Regions from separate parts of the Actinoallomurus sp. NPDC052274 genome, predicted to be linked through region 2. Evidence: riboswitches for the same ligand, from Rfam matches in the RefSeq annotation. Region 2 holds a riboswitch; the other holds the start of a gene.

Region 1 (8,705 bases), on a different contig from region 2:
GAGCGCGGTGGCGACGTACTGCCCGTTCGGGATCTGCTTGACCGCCTCCATCAGCCCGTCGACCCCGGCGACCTTGACGTCGGTGCGCTTGTTCTCGCGCAGCACCTGCAGGACCCCGAGCGCCATGTCGTCGTTGTGGGCGTACACGGCCTTCACGTCGGGGTTCGCCTGCAGGAGGTCCTGCATCGCGGTGACCGCCTTGGACCTGATGTAGTCGCAGTACGGCCCCTCGACGATCTTGATCTTCGGGTTGGACGCCACGCCCTTGTGGAAGCCGTCCCGGCGGTCCCGGGCCACCGCGCCACCGGCGTCGCCCTGGATCTCGATGACCTTGCCGCCCGCGGGCCCGAGCGCCTTGGCGACCCGCTCGCCCACGATCTGGCCCATCTTCACGTTGTCCCGGCCGACGTGGGAGAGGGCGCCGGAGGGAACCGGGCGGTCTACGGTGATGACCGGGATGTTCGCCGCCTTCGCCGCGGCGAGGCCGGGGGCGACACCCTTCGGATCGACCGGGTTCACCAGCAGGACGTTCACGCCGCGGGTGATCAGATCCTGGATGTCGTTGTTCTGCTTGGTGACGTCGCCGTTCGCGTCGGCGAAGAGCAGCTTCGCCCCGGCCTTGGCCGCGGCCTGCTGGGCGCCGTTCTTGAGCTGCACGTAGAAGGGGGACTGCTGGGTGACCTCGCTGAAGCCGATTACCAACTGGCCGCTCTTCTTGGTGTCCGCGGCCGAGGTACCGCCCGGCTGCGTCGACACCGAACACGCCGTCGCGGCCACGGCGACCGCCGCAACCGCCCCAACAAGGGAGATCTTTCGCATTCTGCCCTCCGGGTCCGTTTCTGGGCACCAGACGGTAGGCGCGGCGTTCACAAGGGCGCAACATGTGCGTAATACTTTGCTCATGTGAGCGCGGTCACTCCGTCACTCGGCCGCCGAGGACCGCGAACCTCGCACCTGACCTGCGGATCCACCACTCCGATGCGGCGCCCGATCGAGCGGGCGACCGCGACCGTGGCCCACGAGCGTCCACCCCGGCCCGCCCCGCTCCGCGGAACTCCGGCCGCGCGTCACCGCCCCTGTGGCCGCGGCATGGTCACCGGCGTCCGCTGCGCATAGAACGCAACGGACACCAGGAATCACGACGCGCCCCCTGCGCCATTACCGGCCCGGAGGGGTAAAAGGTCCTGATCGCACCGGCACGGCCGTCGGACTCGCACCTCGCCTCAGGCCTTTACATTTCGGATGAATGGACCAAAAAAGGTATCGGCGCGCTCTTGAAGAGCGCGCCGAACCGCCACCTCGGATCTTGTCCCAGCATGAGCGATCGGCCGCAGGCGCCGCCGCCTCAGCCGGGTCCGCGCCTACGCGAACCATGCCGGAGCACGCGCCACCTCGAGCGTCTGATCGCATTCCTCCCGGAATTGCACACAGCCCATCTCAGGAAGAGCGCCGAAGATCGCGGCCGGGTCGCACCAATATGGTGCGGACCCAAATAATGGACGGCAAGACCATGCCGAACGCACCGAACACCGGGACATGACAGAGCCGCGCCGGGTGAATCCACCCGGCTTATTCGTCGAATTCCAGGCCCAGTTGGCGGGCCGCCGCGTCCACGGTCTGTTCGAGCAGGACGGCGATGGTCATGGGGCCGACGCCGCCGGGGACCGGCGTGATGAGGCTCGCGCGGGTGAGGGCGGTCTCGAAGTCCACGTCTCCGACGTTGCCGGGGTTGTAGCCGGCGTCGATCACGACGGCGCCGGACTTGACGTCCTCGCCGCGGATGAACCGCGGCCGGCCGACGGCGGCGACCAGGATGTCGGCCTGCCGCACGATCGACGCCAGGTCGGCCGTGCGCGAGTGGCAGTACGTGACCGTGGCGTCGCCGGCCAGCAGCATCATCCCCACCGGCCTGCCGAGGATGGCGCTCCGGCCGACCACGACGGCGTGCCGGCCCGTGAGCTCGACGTCGTACTCCTCCAGCAGCCGCATGATGCCGCCGGGGGTACAGGACGCGAAGCCCGGCAGCCCGAAGCTCATCGCGCCGAACGAGTGCAGCGTGAGCCCGTCGACGTCCTTTCCCGGGGCGATGGCCTCGAACGCGGCGCGCTCGTCGATGTGCGGTCCGACCGGATGCTGGAGCAGGATGCCGTGCACGCCGGGGTCCTGCGACAGGGCGGTGACGGCGTCGACCAGCTCCGCCGTCGTGGTGGTGGCCGGCAGTCCCACGTGCCGCGAGGCGATGCCGGCGTTCTCGCAGCGGGCGCGCTTCATGCGGACGTAGGTCACGGACGCGGGGTCGTCGCCGACCAGCACGGTCGCCAGGCACGGCGGCGTGCCGGTCTCCCGGGTGATCCGCGCGGCCCTGGCGGCGCTGCGCTCGACGATGCGGCGGGCCGGGCCCGCGCCGTCCATGAGACGGGCGGTGTGCGTCTGGGTCACGGGCTGCTCCTGAACGGTCTGCATGAGGGCGGCCCAGGCGCACGGCACGATCGAGCGGGCCGCTCCCCGGTGGTGCTCCACCTCAGCGCCAGTCACGGCCCGCGATCCACTCTAGTGACTCCGCTCGCACCGGGAACACTCTCTGGGGCAGGACTCGCGTTCCCGGGGGGTGTTCGATGACGATCTCCGAACGGCCGGCGGCCGGTGTCACCGTGCCGGACACGAAGCTGGCCGCCGAGGCCACCGAGTTGATCCGCGACATCACGGACGAACTGATCTACCACCATTCGCGGCGGGTGTACTGGTTCGGCAGTCTCCAGGGCCGGGCGCGCGGCCTGAGCTGGGACCCGGAGCTGCTCTACATCGGTGCGATGTTCCACGACGTGGGCCTGGGCGAGGCGCACCGCGGGAGCGGCCGGCGGTTCGAGGTGGACGGCGCCGACGAGGCCCGTCGTTTCCTGCAGCGACATGGTGTGCCCGAGGACAGCGTCCGGCGGGTCTGGACGGCCATCGCCCTGCACACCACGCCCGGCGTCCCCGAGTACCTGGAGCCGGAGGTCGCCCTGGTCACCGCCGGCGTCGAGTACGACGTGCTGGGCATCGGCTACGACTCCATCAGCGACGCGGACCGGGCGGCGGTCGTCGCGCTGCACCCGAGGCCGGATTTCAAGCGCCGCATCCTGCGGGCCTTCACCGAGGGCGTCGCGCCGAGGCCCGAGACGACCTTCGGCAACGTCAAGGCCGACGTCCTGGCCCACTACGTGCCGGGTTTCACCCGCGGCGACTTCGTGACGACCATCCTGGAGTCGCCCTGGCCCGAATAATGGGGTCCGGTCCTTCGCCGCCGCTCAGTACGGTGTGCCGGTGATCACTGAAGGGACCTGGGCGATCGGCCCCGAACCGGTCGAGACGGCGGGACTGCTGCGGACCTATTTCACCGACGTCGCCTCGCGCTACTACGGCAGGCCGGCCACCGAGGCCGAAGTCGACGCCGCGATGGCCGAGGACCCCAGCGACGACCTCGCCTGCTTCCTGGTGGGGCGGTACGCCGGGGTGCCGTCCGGCTGCGTCGGCCTGCGGCTGGTCTCCCCCGGCATCGCGGAACTGACCCGGCTGTACGTCATCCCGGCGGCGCGGCGCACGGGCGGCGGCCGCGCGCTGCTGGCGGCGGCCGAGGAGGCGGCGCTCCGGCTCGGCGCGCGCGTGATGCGCCTCGACACCCGCCGCGACCTGGTCGAGGCCCGCGCCCTGTACGCCGCCCGGGGATACCAGGAGATCGAGCCGTACAACCACGGCCCGTACGCCGACCACTGGTTCGAGAAGCACCTCGGCCACTGAGCCCACGGACCTTGATCCCTGGCGATCGCCGCCCCTACAGCGCAGTGAATGCCAGTGAGCGAACCCGGACGGCCCACTGCCGCCGGGAAAGGGAGACGACGTGTCTCATGGATGGACGGCCGACCTGGTCCTGGGCGGGGTCGTGCTGGCGGGCGCGTCCGTGCAGCGGCTCGCGGGCATCGGTTTCGCGCTCGTCGCGGCGCCCGCGCTCGTGCTGCTCCTCGGTCCCGCCCAGGGCGTCCTGCTGTCGAACGCCGCGGCCGGTGCCATCAGCGTGATCGGGCTTGCCGGCGGCTGGCGGCGGGTCCGGCTGCGGGCGATGGTGCCGTTGGTGGCCGCCGCCGCCTGCACCGTGCCCGCCGGGGCGTGGGTCGCCGACCGGTTGCCGCAGGACGTGCTGCTCGCCGGGATGGGCGCGCTGGTGAGCGCGGCGGTGCTGCTCGTGGCGTACGGCGCTCGGCTGCCCGTCCTGCGGGGAACCTCCGGGGCGTTCGCCGCCGGTGCCGCGAGCGGTTTCATGAACTCGTCGGCCGGTGTCGGCGGACCGGCGGTGTCGCTGTACGCGGTCAACGCCGACTGGCCGGTGCGGGAGTTCGTGCCGAACGCGCAGTTCTACGGCGTCGCCGTCAACGCCCTGTCCCTCCTGGTCAAGGGCGCGCCCTGGCTCACCGGCCCTGCCTGGCTGCTGGCCACGGCCGGGATCGCGGGCGGTGCCGTCGCGGGGAAGGCCCTCGCGGACCGGATACCGGAATCCAGGGCGCGGCGGCTCGTGCTGCTGCTCGCGCTCGCCGGCGGCCTCACGACCCTGACCAAGGGCCTGTGGGAGCTCACCGGCGCGTGATCGGCCGGCCGGCGCGCCGTCGCCGCACAACGATCCCCGCGGCGGGCGAGCGGCCCGGCACCCCTGAAGGGCGGGCGGCGGTAGCGCAGGCGCTCAGCGCAGATGGCCGGACGCTCGCAGGTCGTCGAAGATGAGCTGATCGACCGGGGACACCCGGTCACGGTCGGCGTAGGAGAGCCAGACGACCTCCTCGATCTCGCTACTGGGCCCGAGGGTGCCGCGGTAGTCGCCGGTGTAGCAGGTCATCCGCACCGTCACGCCGTCCGGATGGCCGTGCGCCTGCGCCTCGTACGTGCCCAGGTGCGCCACCGTCTCGGGGACGATCGAGACGGTGAGCTCCTCCCGGACCTCGCGGGTCAGGGTCTGTGTGTCGCTCTCCCCCGCCTCCCGCTTGCCGCCGGGAAAGTAGTAGGCGTCCTTGCCACGCGAACGCGTGCTGAGGACCCTGCCATCCTCGACCCTGATCCACGCCACCTTGTCGATGACCGACATCTCACCTGCTCCGATCCCCGGACGACTCTGACCCGCCCGACCCTACCGAGCGTGGAACGGGCCGTTCGGAGGCGGTCGTCGCGGGCCGCCGCGGCGAACCGGGCGAGGCCGGGCGGCCCGGGGCCGCCCGACCAGCCAGCAGGCTCTTACCGGATCACCGTGGGTCTTCGTCGATCTCCGGGCGGCGCTCCGGGGCGCCGGGGACGACGTCGCGCTCGCCGGGCGCGATGACGCCCGCGCCGGTGTCGCGCGGGGTGCGCTGGACGGCGTTGAGGACGTGGTATCCGAGCAGGACGGCGACGGTGCCGAGCGCGATGCCCTGCAGCGGGAAGTCGCTCGTGATCTTCAGGGTCACGTTGCCGATGGCCAGGATGAGGCCCGCGGCGACGGGGACGAGGTTGACCGGGTCGCCGAAGTCGACGCGGTTCTCGATCCAGATCTTCGCCCCGAGCAGGCCGATCATGCCGTACAGCACGACCGTGATGCCGCCGAGCACGCCGCCGGGGGTGGCGGCCACCAGCGCGCCGAACTTCGGGCACAGGCCGACCAGGACCGCGACGATCGCGGCGACGTAGTAGGCGGCGGTCGAGTAGATCCGCGTGGCGGCCATGACGCCGATGTTCTCGGCGTACGTCGTGGTCGGCGCGCCGCCGACGGCGGTCGCCAGCACGGTGGTGGCGCCGTCCGCGGCGATGGCGCGGCCGAGGTACGGGTCGAGGTCGGCGCCGGTCATCGCGGCGACGGCCTTGACGTGGCCGGTGTTCTCCGCGATCAGGGCGATCACCGGGGGCAGCGCGACGAGGATGGCCGAGGTCTTGAAATCGGGGGCGTGGAAGTGCGGGAGGCCGAACCAGTCCGCCGTCTTGACGCCGCTCAGGTCGACGCGGAAGTGGGTGATGACCTTGCCGCTGCCGTCGGGGGCGGTGATCCGGCCCGCCGTCTTGTCGAGGACCCACGACAGCACGAAGCCGAAGACCAGGCCGATGAGGACCGCGATCCGGGACCAGAAGCCGCGCAGCACGACGGCGCACAGGACGACGACGGCCAGGGTGGCGAGCGCGACCCACTGGTCCTGCGGCCAGTAGACGTCGGCGACGACCGGGGCGAGGTTGAAGCCGATCAGCATGACGACCGCACCGGTGACCACGGGCGGGAAGATCCGGTGGATGACCTGGGCGCCGAGGACGTGGATGACCAGGCCGACGACGGCGAGTGCCGCACCGGCGACGAGGATCGCGCCGGTCACCTGGGCGGTGCTCCCGCCGGCCGCGCGGATGGACGCGACGGCGCCGACGAAGGAGGCGCTGCTGCCGAGGTAGCTCGGCACCTTTCCGGCGGAGACCAGCAGGAACAGGATGGTCGCGATCCCGGACATCATGATCGCGAGGTTCGGGTCCAGCCCCATCACGACGGGGAACACGAACGTCGCGCCGAACATGGCGACGACGTGCTGGGCGCCGATTCCGACGGTGCGGCCCCAGGACAGCCGCTCGTCCGGTCCGACGACCTCGCCCTGCGCGGGTGTGCGCCCGTCGCCGTGCAGTTTCCAGCCGATCGCCATGGGGTCCTCCCGGGGGGTGTCGCCGCGCGGGCATGGCGTAGCGGCCCGCCCGCGCTCGTGGAGCCGGTGCCTGCCCGGCCCGCGCGCGGGCGGTCGGGCCTCAGATTCCCCGCATGCGCAGCACATTCAGCGCGAGCGTGAGGTTGAGGCGGAGATGGGCGTCGTCGGTGAACGGGCCCAGCAGGCGCTCCAGTTTACCGATGCGGTAACGGAGCGTGTTGTAGTGGAAGTGCAGCCGCCGGGCGGTCTCCGCGACGTTGAGGTTGGTCTCCAGCAGCACCTGCAGGGTGCGCCGCAGGTCGACGGCCTCGGGGTCCTGGTCGCCGGCGAGCTCGCCGAGGGTCTCCCGGACGAAGGCGTGCAGTTCGGCGGTGTCCTCGACCAGGCTGAGCAGCCGGAAGACGCCGAGCTCGTCGAAGTGCACGACCGCTCCGTCGCCGTTCATCTGCCGCCCGACGCGTACCGCCCGGACCGCCTGGTCGTACGCGGACGGCAGGTCGCCGGGCTGCTGCGCCACCCGGCTCACCCCGGTGGAGAACGTCCGGTCCTGGTCGGCGAACACGGCGGCGGCGTCCTTGGCCAGCGCCGGCACGTCGCAGGCGTCGGCGGCGACGACCGCGACGACCTCGCCCGAGAATCCGGCCACCGCGGCGTTGCGGTCCCGGCGCCGGACCGCCGAGGTCCACGCGGCCACGAGCCGGTCCTGGAGGACGCGCTCCTCGGGACCGCGCGCCGGTCCACGGTCGAGGGCGGCGACGACCACGGTGGCGGGCCGGCCGAGGTCCCAGCCGAAGCTCGCGCTGTGCGCGATGAGGTGCTCGTCGGCGCCGGACCGGCCGGTGAGGACGTCGCGCAGGAAGTCGGCGCGGTACTTGCTCTCCACGGCCGACACGGCCTGCTGCTTGGTGATGACGAGGGCGACGACGGTGGCCACGCGTTCGAGGATCCCGACGTCGGCCGCCGCGACCCCGGCCACCGCCATCCGCCCGTAGGTGAACCCGCCCGCGACGACGGGCACCACGATCGGCCCGCCCGGCCCGGTTCCGGAGTCCTCGTCGTACGTGACCGGCCCGGCGGAATCGGGCGCGGGCTCCCCCGGCGCGGCGTCGGTGGGCCACACCGGAGCGACATCGGCCGGCGGCGCGTCCGGGAGGACCTCCGGCGTGGGCGCCTCGCCCTCCACGGCCGGTGGGACGTCCGTCAGCGCGCTCCGCAGCCGGGCCAGGAGCGCCTCGTCACCGGAGGCCGCGAGCCGGCGGCCGTCCCCGTCCAGGACGGCGACGGCGGCGTCCAGGAGGGTGGCGACCTCGTCGGTCACCTCCTGCAGGCCGCCGCCGCACAGCACGATCTGGATGAGGGCGCGGTGGACCTCCTCCCCACGCGCCAGGACCGCGGCCTGCCGGTTGAGGACGCCGGTCAGGACCTGGTTGAGGATGTCGTCGAACCCGGCGTCCTCGGGCAACCGGATCAGCGGGAAGTCAAGCCGGTCGGCCTGCTGGAGCATCTCGTCCGGCAGGCGGTCGAGATAGCGGCCCGGTTTGACGGCGAGGGCCGTCAAACCGCAGGCGTCCAGGTCGGCGACCAGCCGACCGAGGGTCTCAGGACTGTGGCGCAGCGGATAGCCGGTGGTCAGCAGCAGCTCGTACGGCTTGACGCAGGCGAGGACGTCGGGGACCTCCATGACGCCCAGGCGCTGTACGACACGGTCGAGGCCGCCCGCCCCGGCGACGAGCCGGGCGCCCGCCAGAGTCGGCAGGTCCAGAACCTCTTCAACGGACAGTCCGTACGCCGGCGTGCCGGAGCCGGCGGGACGCAGAGCCGGAGGACGAGATCCGCAAGAAGACGACATGGCCGCCCAATCTGCCGAAGTGACCCCCGAGTAACGATCACACGATGACGAGAAATACGAACGCTGGCAAGCATCCTTGGCAGGATTATCCATACGGCCATGGCTCGGAGCGGTTTACGTTCACGACCATGACACCCCGGCCGGGGCCGCGACCGAACCTGGCGGTCCGCGCCATTCGGGCCGGC
Region 2 (8,705 bases):
ACGACGGCCTGGAGATCGCCTGCTGGGGCGATCACTTCGAGGTCGACAAGGCGCTCACCGACGACTCGTACGTGCCGCGCAGGCTGGAACTCCTGGACAAGTACGGCCTCCGGGTCTGGGCGATCTCCAACCACCTCGTCGGCCAGGCGGTCTGCGACCATCCGATCGACGAACGGCACAAGGGCATCCTGCCCGCGCGTGTCTGGGGCGACGGTGAGCCCGAAGGCGTGCGGCGGCGGGCCGCCGAGGAGATGAAGGACACCGCGCGGGCGGCCGCCCGGCTCGGCGTCCGCACGGTCGTGGGCTTCACGGGCTCGTCGATCTGGCACACCGTCGCGATGTTCCCGCCGGTTCCCGAGTCGATGATCGAGGCCGGGTACCGGGACTTCGCCGACCGCTGGAACCCGATCCTCGACGTTTTCGACGACGTCGGCGTCTCCTTCGCGCACGAGGTGCACCCGAGCGAGATCGCCTACGACTACTGGACCACGGTACGGGCGTTGGAGGCGATCGGTCACCGGCCGGCGTTCGGGCTGAACTGGGACCCGTCGCACTTCGTCTGGCAGGAGCTGGATCCGGTCGGCTTCCTGTTCGAGTTCGCCGACCGGATCCGCCATGTCGACTGCAAGGACGCCAAGGTGCGCACCGGAGACGGCCGGCGCGGCCGCCTGTCGTCCCACCTGCCGTGGGCCGACCTGCGCCGTGGCTGGGACTTCATCTCGACCGGCCGCGGCGACGTGCCGTGGGAGGACTGTTTCCGGGCGCTCAACGCGATCGGGTACGACGGGCCGATCTCCATCGAGTGGGAGGACGCCGGCATGGACCGGCTGATGGGCGCGCCGGACGCCCTGGCCTTCGTCCGCCGGCTGGCCGCCATCGAGCCGCCGGCCGCGTCCTTCGACGCGGCCTTCGGCTCCGGGGACTGAGCCGTCCGGCGAGGAGAGCCGCGAGGACGCGCGGGCGCGAGGCGGACCAGGGCGCGGCGGACCGAGACCGGGCGGGCTCTACGGGACGGACGGGCTAGGGCCGGGCGGCCACGGCCTCGACGAGGCCGTAGGCGACCGCCTCGTCGGCGGTCAGGAGACGATCCCGCCGGGCGTCCTCGCGGATCTCCTCGACCGCGCGGCCGGTCGTCTCGGCGAGCCGGACGTAGAATGCGTCGACCTGCCGCCGGTGCGCCTCCTCCCGGGCCGCGACGTCCGTGGCGTCCCCGTGGAAGCCCGCCGACGGCTCGGTCAGCCGCAGCGTCGCGTGCGGTGTCATCTCGCGTCGCCGGGCCGCGGCGAGCACGGCGAGGGCCGGCCCGCCGGTCTGCCCCGCGACGAGCACGTGCACCGGGCAGGAGATGACGCCGATGGTGTCCGCGACGGCGAAGGCCGCCTCGATCTCACCGTCCGGCGTCCACAGGTGGAGCCGGACCGGCTCCTCTCCCGCCGCGTCGAGCGTAACGAGTCTCCCGCACAGCTCGGCGGCGCGGGTGCCGTCGAGCCGGCCGTTGGCCAGGATGATCCGATGCTCGAGCAGCCGGTCGCCGAGGGGGTCGGCCTCGTCCGACGAGGACGGCGAGGACGGCGACCCCGGCCAGGACGGCAGCCCCGGCTGGGACGGCGGCGCTGGTGGGGACGGCGGCCGGTCCGGCCAGGACGGGCGTGCCGGCCGGGCCGGATCACCGGGGAACTCCGGCGGGAACGGCGGCATCGTCATCGGGGACCTCCTCCGCGGGCTCCCTACGACGATAGCCGCCGCGTCACCGCGCCGATCGGACCCGGACCGGCCGCGGGTCGTCCGTACGGTCGGGGCCGAGGGCGATCCGCGCCTCGAGCAACCGCGGGTCGTCGGACGGGCGGAACCGGCCGCCGAGGCCGCCGAGCAGGGCGCGCACGCGGGTGTTGTCCGCGAGCATCGTGGCGCGGACCTCGGCCAGCCCCTGCTCGTGCGCCACGGCGACCAGGTGACGGGCCAGGGCGGCCCCGATGCCCCTGCCCTGCCAGCCGTCCTCGACGAGGAACGCCAGTTCGCCGACGCCCGGGTCCAGCGTGTACATGAGGTGGGCCAGCGCGAGGATCGACCCGTCGGGTCCTTCGGCGGCCAGGGTGAGACCGTGCGCCCGGTCGCAGAAGACCCGCAGGAGCCGCTCGGGGATGTCGTGCCGCGCGCCGAAGTAGCGGCGCCGCCGACTGTCCGCCGAACAGCGGGCGTGCAGGTGCCGTACCGCCTGCGCGTCGAGCGGCGTCAGCGGCCGTACGGTGATCTCGGTGCCGTCCCCGAGGACCAGCCGCCGCCGGGTCGGGGCGGAGCCCTGGGCGGGCAGCAGCGAACGGACCAGGGCGTTGGCGCGGGCGATCTCGGTGAGCGTGAACGGCAGGCCCTCGCGGCGCAGGAGCACCCCGTGAAGGTGCCCGGCGGAGACGGTGAGCGTCGTCGGATCCGGGTCGTCATCGAGCGCGGCGGGCCCGGCGGTCCACTCCGCGCTGTCGGCGCGCAGCAGTTCGGCGAGGATCTCCGGCAGGGCGCGCGGGTTGGACCGCAGGCGTACGGCAAGGGAGAGCGCGCGGCTGGGCTCGTCGATCAGTTCCTGCGGGGTCGCCGGAACGACGCTGGTCCGGCGACCCGATGCCACCGTGACGGCCTCGGTGAGCGCCGCCGCGGTGAGTCCGGTGGGCACGTCCACGACGAACTCGTCCACCACGCCGTCCGCGTCGACCTGGACGGACAGGTCGAGGATGTTCGCGCCCTGCGCCGCCAGCGCGGCGGTCAGGACGGCGAGCCGACCCGGCCGGTCGTCGATCTCGGTGCGTACGCGGAGCAGCGGCATATCATCCCCTTAAGCGACTGAACGCGGCAAGCCTCCCGCACGACTGTTACGCGGTTGCTACACGGCCGTTTCAGCCGGATCAGCGCATCTTCGGGGCGAAAAGGAAGAATCCGGCGCCCCGTGGGTCACCGGATTCTTCCCGTCGGTCGTGGGTCAGGGCGTCGCGGCCCAGCCGGGCATGGGGAAGCCCCCGAGCAGCTCACGGATCTCCGCGGCGACCTTGTCGAGGGCCGCCTCGTCGTCGGCGGCCGTGACGGCCTGGTCGATCGACGCCGCGACGAACGGCATGTGCTCCTCGGTGAGGCCGCGGGTCGTGATCGCGGCGGTGCCGAGCCGGATGCCCGACGGGTTCCACGGCTTGCGCGGGTCGAAGGGCACCGTGTTGAAGTTCAGCTCGATGCCCGCGCGGTCGAGCGCCTTGGCCGCCGGCTTGCCGCCGATCTCCTTGTTCGTGAGGTCGATCAGGATGAGGTGGTTGTCGGTTCCACCGGAGACCAGGTCGAACCCGCGCTCGTTCAGCGCGGCGGCCAGCGCCCGGGCGTTCGCGACGATCTGGCGGGAGTACGCCTTGAAGTCCTCCTGGGCGGCCTCTTTCAGCGCCACCGCGATCGCGGCGGTCGTGTGGTTGTGCGGGCCGCCCTGCAGACCGGGGAAGACCGCCTTGTCGATCGCGGTGGCGTGCTCCTCGGTCGTCAGGATCATGGCACCGCGCGGGCCGCGCAGGGTCTTGTGCGTCGTCGTGGTGATGACGTCGGCGTGCCCGACCGGCGACGGGTGCGCGCCGCCCGCGACGAGCCCGGCGATGTGCGCGATGTCCGCGACGAGGACGGCGCCCACCTCGCGGGCGATCTCGGCGAACGCCGGGAAGTCGATCGTCCGCGGGATCGCGGTGCCGCCGCAGAGGATGACCTTCGGGCGTTCCGCACGGGCGAGGTCGCGTACCTCGTCCAGGTCGATCCGGCCGGTCTCGCGGCCCACGCCGTAGTGCACCGGCCGCAGCCACTTGCCGGTGATCGACACGGGCGACCCGTGGGTGAGGTGGCCGCCGTGGGCGAGTTCCAGCGACAGGAACGTGTCCCCCGGGTTCAGGAACGCCAGGTGGACGGCCAGGTTGGCGGGCGAGCCGGAGTACGGCTGGACGTTGGCGTGGGCGGTGCCGAACAGCTCGCGGGCACGCGCCTTGGCCAGTTCCTCGATGGGGTCGACGACCTGCTGACCCTCGTAGTAGCGCTTGCCGGGATAGCCCTCGGAGTACTTGTTGGTGAGGACGGAGCCGGTCGCCTCCAGCACGGCGGGCGAGACGTAGTTCTCCGAGGCGATGAGACGGATCTTGTCGTGCTGCCGGCGCGCCTCGGCCTCGATCAGCCCGGCCAGGTCGGGATCGGCGGCGGCGAGGTGGGACAGGGGCGGCTGATGCATGGGGCCCTCCAGGTAGAGGCTCGGCTCCCAGCACCCAGGCGCGCGGTGCCAGATCTCTATCGCTCCCCGGTGGTGAACTCCACCTCATGCGCCAGTCGCGGATCACATCCTAACGGACGGCTCCCCCGCCGATCGGGATTCCACGCGGGATGCGATCGGCCCGGTTCCGCCGAGGCGGGACCGGGCCGATCGGTGCTGCGATACGCGGAGCTAGTTGCGAGCGCGCTGCATCGCCGCGTGGATGGCGGCGCGCTCGGCGCGCAGCTTGGCCAGCGCCTCCTCGAGGATGGCCTCGCCGTCGGCGTCGCTGCGCCGCTCCTTCACGTAGGCGAGATGCGTCTTGTAGGGCTCATTGCGCGGCGGCGCCGGCGGGTTCTCGGGGTCCTTACCGGCGGGGAACCCGCACCGAGGACAGTCCCACTGGTCGGGAACCGCGACGTCGGTCGCGAAACTCGGCCGGGACTCGTGCCGGTTCGCGCAGTAGAAGCTCACCCAGACGCGCGGGGCCGCCTCGCCACGCTCGGCCTCTCCCATCGGGCCAGCACCGACTCGGCTACCCCGAATAGCGTTGCCACTACCCACGGACTACTCCTCGCTTCCTTTGCCGCCGCTGCGCGAAGCGGCGGCCGTCAACACACTGCGGGTTCTGCTCGTACTCAGCCGTGATGGCCGTGCTTGAGCAGCAGACCCAGCGCGATGATCGACGCGAACCAGATCACGCCCGCGCCGATCGTGAACCGGTCGAGATTCCGCTCGACCACGGACGACCCGCCGAGTGACGAGCTGATGCCGCCGCCGAACAGGTCCGACAGCCCACCGCCCTTCCCCTTGTGCAGGAGGACGAGCAGCACCATCAGCGCGCTCGTGATGATGAGCACGATGGAGATTGTGATGATCACAGCAGTTCAGCGCTTTCGTGATTCACCCCGCTGCTCGCGGGGAATGTTCGCGTATTCAGGTCATCCGCTACCGAGGGTACGACGTTCCACCGCGTGGTTCAGCAGAAACGCGCAGTCTGATGCGCAAGATCACACGGGTAGCTCGCGATACCTGCAGATCTTGACGAACTCCCCCGCGTCCAGGCTCGCTCCACCGACGAGCGCTCCGTCGATGTCCGGCTTCGCCATGATGCCGGCGATGTTGCCGCCCTTGACGGAGCCCCCGTAGAGGACGCGGACCTGATCGGCGAGGTCTCCACTGTACAGCTCGGCCAGCCGCGTGCGGATCGCGCCGCAGACCTCCTGCGCGTCTTCCGGGGTGGCGACCTCGCCGGTGCCGATCGCCCACACCGGCTCGTACGCGATCACGATGCGCTGCGCCTGGTCGGCCGGAACCTTCTGCAGACCGCCCTCGACCTGGGCGAGCGTGTGGGACAGGTGCTCGCCGGCCTTGCGGACCTCCAGACCCTCGCCGACGCACAGGATCGGCGTCAGGTCCTCCTTGAGGGCCGCCTTCACCTTGGCGTTGACGAGCGTGTCGTCCTCGTGGTGGTACTGGCGGCGCTCGGAGTGCCCGGCCAGGACGTACGTGCAGCCGAGCTTGGCGAGCATCGCGGCGGAGATCTCGCCGGTGTAGGCGCCCTTCTCGTGCGGCGAGATGTCCTGCGCGCCGTACACGAGCTTGAGCTTGTCGGCGTCCACGAGCATCTGGATGCTGCGGATGAAGGTGAACGGCGGCAGCATCGCGACGTCCACCGCCTCGTAGTCGGCGTCCTTGAGGCCGAAGGCGACCTTCTGGACGTGCGCGATGCCCTCGAAGTGGGTGAGGTTCATCTTCCAGTTGCCGGCGATGAGCGGCTTCCGCTGCTGCGGAGCGGGTTTCGATGCCACGATCAGTCCTCCAGGACGGACAGGCCGGGCAGCGTCTTGCCCTCGAGGTACTCGAGGCTCGCGCCGCCACCGGTCGAGATGTGGGAGAAGCCGTCCTCGGGGAGGCCGAGCTTGCGCACGGCCGCGGCCGAGTCGCCGCCGCCGACCACGGTGAACGCGTCCGAGGCGATGAGTGCCTCGGCCACCGCGCGGGTGCCGCCGGCGAAGGCGTCGAACTCGAACACGCCCATCGGGCCGTTCCAGAAGACGGTGGCCGCGTCGGCGAGCTTGCTCGCGAACAGCTCACGGGTGCGCGGGCCGATGTCCAGACCCTCGCGGTCGGCCGGGATGGCGGTGGCGTCGACGGCCTCGTGCTCCGCGTCGGGGGCGAACTCGGTGGCCGCCAGCACGTCGACCGGCAGGACGAGGTCGACGTCGCGCTTGGCCGCCTCCTCGATGAACCCGCGGACCTGGTCGAGCTGGTCCTCCTGCAGCAGCGACCTGCCGACCTCGTGGCCCTGGGCCTTCAGGAAGGTGTACGCCATGCCGCCGCCGATGATCAGGCGGTCGACCTTGCCGAGGAGGTTGGCGATGACGCCGAGCTTGTCGGAGACCTTCGCGCCGCCCAGGACGACGACGTACGGCCGGGCGGGGTCGCCGGTGAGGCGGTGGAGCACGTCGACCTCGGCGGCGATGAGGCCGCCGGCCGCGTGCGGGAGCCGCTGCGGCACGTCGTAGACGCTGGCGTGCTTGCGGTGCACGGCGCCGAAGCCGTCACCGACGTACAGCTCGGCGAGCGCGGCCAGGCGGTCGGCGAACTCGCCGCGCTCGGCGTCGTCCTTGCTGGTCTCGCCGGCCGCGAAGCGGAGGTTCTCCAGGAGGGCGACCTCGCCGTCCTGGAGCGCGTCGACCGTGGCCCGCGCGGAGTCGCCGACGGTGTCGGTGGCGAAGCGGACCTCACGGCCCAGCAGCTCCCCGAGCCGCTCGGCGACGGGCGCCAGCGAGAACTCCGGCTTCACCTGCCCCTTGGGGCGGCCGAGGTGGGCGCAGACGATGACGCGCGCGCCCTTGTCGGCGAGCTTGTTGATGGTCGGGACGCTGGCCCGGATCCGGCCGTCATCCCCGATCACGCCGTCCTGCAGCGGAACGTTGAGGTCCGAACGGACCAGCACCCGCTTACCGCGCACGTCGCCGAGATCGTCGATCGTGGACATGCTCATTGATCGCACTCCTGGTCGTGTCGGAACGAGCGCAGCAGGTCCGGGACCTGCTGCGCTCGTTCGTGGGTTCGCCGTCACCGGCTCACGGCGCGCTCACGCCCGCCGCTCTCGGCTCAGAGACGGGAGCCCACCAGCTTGGTGATGTCGACGAGGCGGTTGGAGTAGCCCCACTCGTTGTCGTACCAGCCGACGACCTTGACCTGGTCGCCGATCACCTTGGTGAGCCCGGAGTCGAAGATGCAGGACGCCGGGTCGGTGACGATGTCGCTGGAGACGATCGGGTCCTCGGTGTAGGTGAGGATCCCGCGCAGCGGGCCCTCGGCCGCGTCGCGCAGCGCCGCGTTGACCTCCTCGACGCTGGTCTCGCGGCCCACCGTGACGGTGAGGTCGGTGGCCGAGCCGGTCGGCACCGGAACACGCAGCGCGTAGCCGTCGAGCTTGCCCTTGAGCTGCGGCAGCACGAGGCCGATGGCCTTGGCGGCGCCGGTGCTGGTCGGGACGATGTTCAAGGCGGCGGCGCGGGCGCGGCGCAGGTCCTTGTGCGGGCCGTCCTGGAGGTTCTGGTCCTGGGTGTAGGCGTGGATCGTGGTCATCAGACCGCGCTCGATGCCGAACGTGTCGTGGATGACCTTGGCCATCGGGCCCAGGCAGTTGGTGGTGCAGGACGCGTTCGAGATGACCGTGTGGAGCGCCGGGTCGTAGGCGTCGTCGTTCACGCCCATCACGATCGTGACGTCCTCGTTCTTGGCCGGCGCGGAGATGATGACCTTCTTCGCGCCGTTCTCGACGTGGACCTTCGCCTTGTTGGCGTCGGTGAACAGGCCGGTCGACTCGATGACGATGTCGACGCCCAGGTCGCCCCAGGGCAGCTTGGCCGGGTCACGCTCGGCGAAGGCCTTGATGGACTTGCCGCCCACGGTGATCTCGTCCGCGCCGGCCTTCACCTCTTCGGGCAGCCGGCCGAGAATGCTGTCGTACTTCAGCAGGTGGGCGAGCGTGGCGTTGTCGGTGAGGTCGTTGACCGCCACGATCTCGACATCGCCACCGGCGGCGTTCAGCGCTCGCCAGAAGTTGCGGCCGATGCGGCCGAAGCCGTTAACGCCAACCCGGATGGTCACGGCACCGATCTCCTCATGCTTCGCGCCCCCGGAGGCACCCAGGGGCCTGTGAACCTGACGTGTGCTCTCGTGGTCGACCCTACCGAACCCGTCGTGACGTGACTGTAACCACCGGGCCGGAACGACCGGTCCGCCGCCCTGCCGGGAGCCAACATCCGAATGGCGGGCGGCGGACCATGCCCAGCGTAATTGGTCTAGACCTAATGGTCTAGACCAAATCGATACAGATCACCCCATATGCCCCCGAGTGATTCGCATCACTCCAGACCGCCGCCGACGAGGGCGGCGACGGCACCGAAGATCGCCCGTCACCGCGGTACCTCGC

The links. Region 2 has a riboswitch for ZMP and ZTP ahead of glyA (serine hydroxymethyltransferase). Riboswitches for the same ligand answer to the same signal wherever they lie in the genome.
Region 1: another riboswitch for ZMP and ZTP. It lies ahead of AB0K82_RS43855 (bifunctional 5,10-methylenetetrahydrofolate dehydrogenase/5,10-methenyltetrahydrofolate cyclohydrolase); the one in region 2 lies ahead of glyA (serine hydroxymethyltransferase).

The regions. Positions count from the first base shown of each region.
Region 1 is NZ_JBFAUT010000114.1:3,768-12,472, forward strand. Features, by position in the region: gene AB0K82_RS43850 (substrate-binding domain-containing protein) at 1-819, opposite strand, end outside; gene AB0K82_RS43855 (bifunctional 5,10-methylenetetrahydrofolate dehydrogenase/5,10-methenyltetrahydrofolate cyclohydrolase) at 1,570-2,439, opposite strand; ZMP/ZTP riboswitch at 2,464-2,545, opposite strand; gene AB0K82_RS43860 (HD domain-containing protein) at 2,616-3,263, shown strand; gene AB0K82_RS43865 (GNAT family N-acetyltransferase) at 3,304-3,777, shown strand; gene AB0K82_RS43870 (sulfite exporter TauE/SafE family protein) at 3,878-4,618, shown strand; gene AB0K82_RS43875 (NUDIX domain-containing protein) at 4,712-5,110, opposite strand; gene AB0K82_RS43880 (solute carrier family 23 protein) at 5,265-6,671, opposite strand; gene AB0K82_RS43885 (PucR family transcriptional regulator ligand-binding domain-containing protein) at 6,772-8,520, opposite strand.
Region 2 is NZ_JBFAUT010000034.1:28,690-37,394, reverse strand. Features, by position in the region: partial or broken gene AB0K82_RS26460 (sugar phosphate isomerase/epimerase family protein) at 1-926, shown strand, start outside; gene AB0K82_RS26455 (ATP-dependent Clp protease proteolytic subunit) at 1,021-1,704, opposite strand; gene AB0K82_RS26450 (GNAT family N-acetyltransferase) at 1,748-2,815, opposite strand; gene glyA (serine hydroxymethyltransferase) at 2,969-4,234, opposite strand; ZMP/ZTP riboswitch at 4,260-4,343, opposite strand; gene AB0K82_RS26440 (RNA polymerase-binding protein RbpA) at 4,445-4,816, opposite strand; gene secG (preprotein translocase subunit SecG) at 4,891-5,133, opposite strand; gene tpiA (triose-phosphate isomerase) at 5,263-6,069, opposite strand; gene AB0K82_RS26425 (phosphoglycerate kinase) at 6,066-7,256, opposite strand; gene gap (type I glyceraldehyde-3-phosphate dehydrogenase) at 7,376-8,380, opposite strand.